Linked DNA regions of Nocardioides panacis. The protein of the gene in region 1 interacts with the protein of each later gene in a pairwise test. Links are inferred from orthologs where the notes say so. Each region holds a gene or a part of one and is shown on either strand. Other genes may lie near its edges.

What was found. Proteins that work in one complex are often made in the same cells at the same time.
Region 2: the proteins of KRR39_RS23075 (region 1) and ndk interact in binary tests that used the Escherichia coli proteins (3 or more experiments, as listed by UniProt). The link is inferred for Nocardioides panacis from one-to-one orthologs.

What each region holds. Positions count from the first base shown.
Region 1 is NZ_CP077062.1:4,722,566-4,726,452, forward strand. What follows is about bases 457-3,194. They hold KRR39_RS23075 (uracil-DNA glycosylase), read right to left. Parts: upstream 2,305-3,194; coding sequence 1,609-2,304; downstream 457-1,608. Other genes in these bases: KRR39_RS23065 (hypothetical protein), read right to left, coding at 457-991; KRR39_RS23070 (LOG family protein), read right to left, coding at 1,028-1,612; KRR39_RS23080 (SGNH/GDSL hydrolase family protein), read right to left, coding at 2,430-3,194. In the rest of the region: KRR39_RS23060 (sulfotransferase family protein), read left to right, coding at 1-84; more of KRR39_RS23065, read right to left, coding at 104-456; more of KRR39_RS23080, read right to left, coding at 3,195-3,203; KRR39_RS23085 (ABC transporter permease), read right to left, coding at 3,351-3,887. UniProt on the Escherichia coli protein: Excises uracil residues from the DNA which can arise as a result of misincorporation of dUMP residues by DNA polymerase or due to deamination of cytosine.
Region 2 is NZ_CP077062.1:2,777,659-2,781,231, forward strand. What follows is about bases 575-3,573. They hold ndk (nucleoside-diphosphate kinase), read right to left. Parts: upstream 2,280-3,573; coding sequence 1,869-2,279; downstream 575-1,868. Other genes in these bases: KRR39_RS13505 (rod shape-determining protein), read right to left, coding at 575-1,006; KRR39_RS13510 (pyridoxamine 5'-phosphate oxidase family protein), read right to left, coding at 1,157-1,864; KRR39_RS13520 (DUF4233 domain-containing protein), read right to left, coding at 2,335-2,751; KRR39_RS13525 (bifunctional folylpolyglutamate synthase/dihydrofolate synthase), read right to left, coding at 2,748-3,573. In the rest of the region: more of KRR39_RS13505, read right to left, coding at 1-574. UniProt on the Escherichia coli protein: Major role in the synthesis of nucleoside triphosphates other than ATP. The ATP gamma phosphate is transferred to the NDP beta phosphate via a ping-pong mechanism, using a phosphorylated active-site intermediate.

The DNA of each region.
Region 1 (3,887 bases):
GGGGAGTCCTACGACGACTGGCGCACCCACCGCGCCGGCGACACGTTCCACACCCGGCAGTCCCAGAGGACCGCCACCGGCTGAGCGGGCTCGGGACCGACCGTCAGCCGGACACGCTGGTCATCAGGTCGTGCGCCCCGTCGGGCCGGGCGGCCTCGAAGTAGAACCTCGTGGCACCGTCGGGCAGCGGCACCGCCGCGACGTAGCGCAGCGCCCCGTCGCTGTGCGGCGACCGGACCACCGGCCCCTCCTCCGCGACGAGCCTGCGGCCGTCGGTGGACCGCGCCACCCCGGTGACCTCGTGCCAGTTGTCCTCGGCGCGCGCGCGTCCGTCGTACAGGACGACGAGGGGCTCCTCGGAGAGCACCGCGGTGACCCGGGTGCCGCGCTGGTCCCACGTGCCGTCGGTGGGGGCGAGCACGGTGCCGTGCCAGTCCCACGACAGGCCGTCGGCGCTGGTCGCGAAGGCCGTGGTCATCCGGTCCTCGTGGCCCGGCTCGGTGAGCGGGTGCACGCAGACCCACATCCGCCAGCCGGTCGCGTCGACCAGCACGACCGGGTCCTTCACGGCGACGTCGGGCGACCCGGGGAGCACCACGGTCCGGGTGCCCGTCACGAGGCCGGCCGGCTCGTCGGCGTCGACGGCCTCGATCCACCAGTGCTTGGAGTCCGGCGTCGCGCAGGAGACGTAGAGCCGCCAGCCACCGTCGGGGCGGCGCACCAGCACCGGACGTTCGAACGACTCGGCGCCGAAGTCGTCGCGCCGCACCTCGGCGACGGTGACGAAGTGCTCGCCGTCGTCGGAGCGGGCGACCACCACGGAGACGCCCCGACCCTCGCGCAGCGGCCGCCGGACGCGGTAGGTCAGCCAGTAGACGCCGTCCACCAGGACCGCGCTCGCGGCACCGGACCAGTTGCCCGGCTCGTGACCGGGAGCGGGCACCACGACGGTGGCGTCCTCGAAGCGGGGAAGGGCGAGAGTCTGCGTCATGCAGCAAATACTACTGAAGAAGTCGACAAATCTGGGTCATCGGTCGAGCCACTTCGTCGCGGCGGGGTCCGGACGCCAGTCCGCGAGCCGGTCGAGCAGCGCGCCCGGGGCGTCCGCCGAGAGCACCAGGGCCCGGTGCCGCTCCGACACGAACCGCTCGGTGACGGTGTGGTCGAAGAACGCCAGCAGCGGCGCGAAGAACCCCTCGACGTCGAGCAGACCGCTCGGCTTGCTCTGCAGGCCGAGCTGCGACCAGGTCAGGATCTCGGCCAGCTCCTCGAGCGTGCCGAAGCCGCCGGGCAGCGCCACGAACCCGTCGGACAGCGTGGCCATCATCGCCTTGCGCTCGTGCATCGAGGTGGTGACCCGCAGCTCGGTGAGCCCGGGGTGCGCCACCTCGCGGTCGACGAGGTGCTGCGGGATCACCCCGACGACCTCGCCCCCGGCGGCGAGCGCGGCGTCCGCGACCGTGCCCATCAACCCGACGCTGGCGCCGCCGTACACCAGGCGCAGGCCGCGGCTGGCGACCTCGCGGCCCAGCGCCGCCGCTGCGTCCGTGTACGACGGGCGCGCGCCCGGGCTCGAGCCGCTGAACACGCACACGGTGCGCAGCCCGGTCACGGGAGCCGCCAGTCCACGGGCCTGCCGCCCTGCTGCTCGAGCAGGCTGTTCACGCGGCTGAACGGACGCGACCCGAAGAACCCGCGCGACGCGGACAGCGGGCTGGGGTGCACCGACTCGACCCACGGCACCGCGCCGAGCACCGGCTTGACGCCCTGGGCGTCCCGGCCCCAGAGCACCGCCGCCAGCGGGCCGCCCCGGGCGGCGAGCACCTCGATGGCGCGCTCGGTGACCGCCTCCCAGCCGCGACCACGGTGCGAGGCCGGCTCGCCCGGCCGGACCGTGAGGCAGCGGTTCAGCAGCATCACGCCCTGCTCGAACCACGGCGTGAGGTCGCCGTTCGACGGCGGCGGGCAGCCGAGGTCGTCGACGAGCTCCTTGTAGATGTTGACCAGGCTCTTGGGCAGCGGCCGCACGTCCGGGGCCACCGAGAACGACAGGCCGACGGCGTGCCCCGGGGTGGGGTAGGGGTCCTGCCCGAGCACGAGCACCCGCACCTCGGCCAGCGGCCGGCTGAACGCGCGCAGCACGTGGTCGCCGGGCGGGAGGTAGGTGTGCCCGGCGCGCACCTCGGCGCGCAGGAACTCGCCCATCGCGGTGATCTGCCCGTCCACCGGCGCCAGCGCCTCGGCCCAGTCCGGTGCGACCAGCCCCCGTGCCACCAGCGTCGCCAACCCCGTCGTCCCCGTCATCCCCCCACCCTTTCATCCGGCACCGGGTGCTCTTCAGCGGGCTCAGGGGTCACGTTCGGTCACCCTCGTCGGAGGGACGTCCACCGGCGCGTGCCGACGGCGCCTCCTGGACGGGCTGAGCCGGCTCAGCGCCGCAGGGCGGCGACCACGGCGCGGGCGTCGGCCCGCATCCCGGAGGCGAACGGGTGGTAGGCCAGCGCCTTCTGCCGGTCGTTGACGCTGCCGTTGACCCACGGGTCCCGCGCGCAGATGTCGTGCCCGCGCGAGGCGGCGTACATGTCGACGAACGTGGTGCCCGTCCGGCGGGCCGCCGTCTTCAGCGCGGTGTCCAGGGTCCGGCTGATCCGCCGGCCCTCCGCGTAGTCGCCCGCGGCCAGCGGCAGCCCGACGCAGGTGCCGTGCTCGGGGGCCAAGCGCAGGTAGCCGACCAGCAGGACCTTCGCCCGCGGGGCCTTCGCCCGGATCGCCAGCAGGGAGGCGGCGACCCGGCGGCTGATCGTGGTGACGGCGGCGTCGAGGTCCGGGCCGCGGGCGGCGAGCTCGCGGGCGCACGGCGAGCCCTGCGGGTCCGAGGCGCGCAGCCGCGTGCAGGTGCTCACCAGGGTGGAGAACAGCCCGAGGTCGTTCCCGCCGATGCCCAGCGTGACCAGGTCGGTGTCGGCGGTGACCGCGCGCAGCTGCGGCGGGATGCGGGCGTCGCCGAACGTCCGCTGCACCCCGGTCAGGTCGCGGGTGTCGGCGCCGCTGCAGGTCACGTCGACGAGCTTGCGGGCGTTCACCGCGTCCGCCACCAGGCTGGGGTAGTTGTGGTCGGAGCGCGCGCAGCCGCCGGCCAGGTCGGTCGTCGGGATCAGCGGACCGGCCGAGTAGGAGTCGCCCAGGGCGACGTACCTCCCGATCGACGGGGGGGCTCGGGCTCGACGCGGCCGGGTCCGGCGTGGCTGCCGTGCCCTGGGTGCAGCCGGACACCAGCAGGGCGGCCGCGACCACGGCCGTGGTCAGACGGGCGAGGTGCATCGGGGTCCTCCGTCTGTCCTCGGGGTGGGTCATCGTGGGTACGTCGCGACGAGGTCCCGGCGCACGAGCCGGGCGGCCGCCACGAGTCGCAGCAGCACCGCCGAGGTGATCGCCTGACCCGCCATCAGGCCGATCAGCACCAGGATCTGCGCGGCGCCGGCCTCGAGCGGCGTGCCGCCACCGAGCAGGACGCCGACGAACGCGCCGGGGAGCGTCACGAGGCCGACGGTACGGGTCTGGTCCAAGCCCGGGGTGAGCGCCTCGCGGGCGGTCGGGGCGATCACCTCGAAGGCGGCCTCGGGGCTGCTCAGCCCGATCGCCAGCGCGGCCTCGTAGGTGCCGAAGTGCCCGGCGAGCTCGTCGAACGCGCGCCGTCCGGTCAGGGTCGAGGCGGTCATCATGTTGCCGACCACGATGCCGGCGATCGGGATGATGCCCGGTCCGTTGAACGGCACCACGCCCGAGGCGAAGATCAGCGCGAGCACCGGGGCGATCCCGCTGGCGATGGCCAGCCCGACCCACGGCATCTGGGCCCGCGGGGTGCGGAGCCGGCCGGTCGAGGTGAT
Region 2 (3,573 bases), 1.9 Mb from region 1 along the record:
CGAGCACCTGCTGGAGGGCCTCGAACTCCTCGACGCACTTGCCGGCCCCCATCGCCACCGAGCGCAGCGGCTCCTCGGCGATGTGCACCGGCATCCCGGTCTCGTGGCGCAGCCGCTCGTCGAGGCCGCGCAGCAACGCGCCGCCGCCGGTCAGCACGAGGCCGCGGTCCATGATGTCGCCGGCGAGCTCGGGCGGCGTCTGGTCGAGGGTGGTGCGGACCGCGTCGACGATCGCGTGCAGCGGCTCCTCGAGGGCCATCCGGACCTCGGCGGAGGAGACCACGACGGTCTTGGGCAGCCCGGAGATCATGTCCCGACCGCGGACCTCGGCCTCCGGCTCCTGCGGGAGCGGGAACGCCGAGCCGAGGGTCATCTTGATCTCCTCGGCGGTGCGCTCCCCCAGCATCAGGGAGTACTCCTTCTTCATCCAGGCGATGATCGCCTGGTCGAGGTCGTCGCCCGCGGTGCGGATCGAGAGGCTGGTGACGATGCCGCCCAGCGAGATGACCGCGACCTCCGTCGTGCCGCCGCCGACATCGACGACCATGTTGCCGGTGGCCTCGTGGACGGGGAGCCCGGCGCCGATCGCGGCGGCCATCGGCTCCTCGATGATGTAGACCCGGCGGGCGCCGGCCTGGTAGCCGGCCTCCTTGACGGCGCGCTGCTCGACCGCGGTGATGCCGCTCGGCACGCAGATCACCAGGCGGGGCTTGGCGAAGTAGCGGCGGCGGTGCACCTGCTGGATGAAGTAGCGGAGCATCTGCTCGGTGGACTCGAAGTCCGCGATCACGCCGTCCTTGAGCGGGCGGATCGCGGTGATGTTGTCCGGGGTCCGGCCGATCATCCGCTTCGCCTCGTGCCCGACGGCGAGGATCTCGTTCGTCGAGGAGTTCAGCGCGACGACGGACGGCTCGTCGAGGAGCACGCCCTTGCCACGCACGTAGACGAGCGTGTTGGCGGTGCCGAGGTCAACGGCCATGTCGCGGCCGATGATGCTGTTCGCCATGCCTGCGGTCCCTGCTGTCGTCGCCTGTCCGGGTGGGTCGGGGGTACGGCGCACCGACCCCGTCCCAGGGTAAGAGCGCGAACCTCTCCAGCCCCGGACGACACGCGCGTCACACCCGACGCAGGCGGGCGGTTCAGCTGGTGCGGCGGTTCAGGGGCTGCGGCGGTTCAGCGCTGCGACCCGGGCCGTCACGTGCTCCGGCACCGCGGCGACGTCGACGTCCGCGCCGGTGACCGGCTCGCCGGCGCGCAGCCCGAGCGGCAGCACCCCGGCCCACACGCCGCCCGCCTCGACGTCGACGTCCTCGTCGCTCGGGTCGCCGACCCGCCGCTTGACCGAGGCCTCGTGCAGCGGCAGGGCCAGCACCGTGGTGGCGGAGAGCTCCTTGCGGGTCGGCCGGCGCAGCGTCGCGGACCGGCCGGGCGTCACGTGGTCGACCAGCAGGTCCAGGGCGTGCGAGCGCTCGGCCTCACCGGTCACCAGCCGGGGCCGGCCGACGACCACGGCCGAGCGGTAGTTCATCGAGTGGTTGAAGCCGGACCGCGCCAGCACGATCCCGTCGAGCACCGTCATCGTCACGCTGACGTCCTGCCCGGGCGCCTGCACCAGGCTGCGCGAGGCCACCGAGCCGTGCACGTAGAGCGTGCCGCCCTCGTCGGGACCGTCAAGGTCGACGGCGAACACCGTCGGCAGGGCCAGCGGCACCCCGTCGACGACGACGGCGAGGTGGCAGACCAGGGACGCGTCCAGGACGTCGTACAGGGTGTCGCGGTCGGACTGGGCGCGCTCCCTCTCCCGGCGCGGCGTGCTCCGGCCGGTCGGCGAGAGCGGCTGGTCGGCGCGGCGCCCGGCGGTCACGGGGTCACAGACCCGGGAACCAGATGCCGATCTCGCGCGCGGCGGACTCGGGCGAGTCCGAGCCGTGCACGAGGTTCTCGCGGTTGGACAGCGACAGGTCCCCGCGGATCGTGCCCGGAGCGGCCTTGCGGCCGTCGGTCGCGCCGTTCAGCGCGCGCACCACCTCGACGGCCTCGTCGCCCTCGAGCACCGCCGCGAGGAGCGGGCCGGAGGTCACGAAGTCGCGCAGCGGCGGGTAGAAGTCCCGGTCCACGTGCTCGGCGTAGTGCTCGTCGGCCTGGGCCGCGGTGATGGTGCGCAGCTCCAGCGCGACGAGCGAGAGGCCCTTGGCCTCGAAGCGGGACAGCACGTTGCCCACGAGTCCGCGGCGGACGGTGTCGGGCTTGAGCAGGACGAGGGTGCGCTGGGTCGACATGGGCGCCAGCCTAGGGAACCCGCGGCCGACCCGCGAAACCGACCGGTGGCCGGACTCAGTCCTGGGCGCCGTCCTGGGCGCCGTGCTCGGCGCCGTGCTCGGCGCCGTGCTCGGCGCGCCACTGCTCCTCCAGGACGGCGCGCTCGGCCCGCTCCCGGTCGATCGTGGCGCCCATGAAGTAGGAGGTCGCCCAGAGCCCGGCGAAGACCACGCCGAGGAAGAACATAGCGGTGATCAGGAACCCCAGCGCGATCGAGACGACCTGCACCGCCCAGCCCAGGGCGTAGCCCCCGCGCCGGCCGAGCATCCCGGCCGCGACCAGGCACAGCACCGCGAGGCCGAGGCCCAGGGCCAGCGACGCGCCGGTGGCCAGCTCGGTCATCCCGATCGTCACGATGCCGGTCAGGAACAGCACGACCGCCTGGAGCACCAGCATGCCGGCGCACATCGAGCGCCGGATGGAGCGGGTCATCCGCGCCGCCTCCGCGGCCGGAGCAGGTGCCGCGCCTCGCCGACGGTGACCACCGAGCCGGTGACCAGCACGCCGCCGGAGCCGATCGCCTCGCCGAACACGCCGCCCTCCTCGGCGAGGGTGGCCGCCTGCTCGATGGCGTCCTGGATCCGCGGGGCGACGTACACCCGGTCGATGCCGAAGATGCCGCGGGCGACCTCGGCGAGGTCCTCGGCGCGCATCGTGCGGGTGGTGGTGTTCTCGGTGCAGACGATCGCGGCCATCACCGGCTCGAAGGCCGCCAGCACGCCCTCGTAGTCCTTGTCGGCCATCACCCCGACGACCCCGATCAGCGGGTTGAGCAGGAACGAGTCCTCGATCGCGTCCGCGGTGGCCTGCGCGCCGTGCGGGTTGTGCGCGGCGTCCAGCAGGATCGTCGGGCTGCGCCGGATCACCTCGAGGCGGCCGGGCGAGGTCACCTCGGCGAGCGCGTCGCGGACCAGGTCGACGTCGAGCGGCTCCTCGCCGAGGAACGCCTCCACGGCGGCCAGCGCCAGGACCGCGTTCTGCGCCTGGTGGGCGCCGTGCAGCGGCAGGAAGACCTCGGGGTACTCCCCGCGCAGGCCGCGCAGCTGCATCATCTGGCCGCCGACGGCCGCGACGCGGTGCTCGACGCCGAAGTCCCGGCCCTCCCACAGCACCGTCGCGCCGACCTCCGCGGCCCGCTCGGCGATCACCGCCGCCACGTCGTCGGGCTGCACGGCCACCACCACCGTCGAGCCGGCCTTGATGATCCCGGCCTTCTCGCGGGCGATGTCGACCGGACGCGAGCCGAGGTAGCTC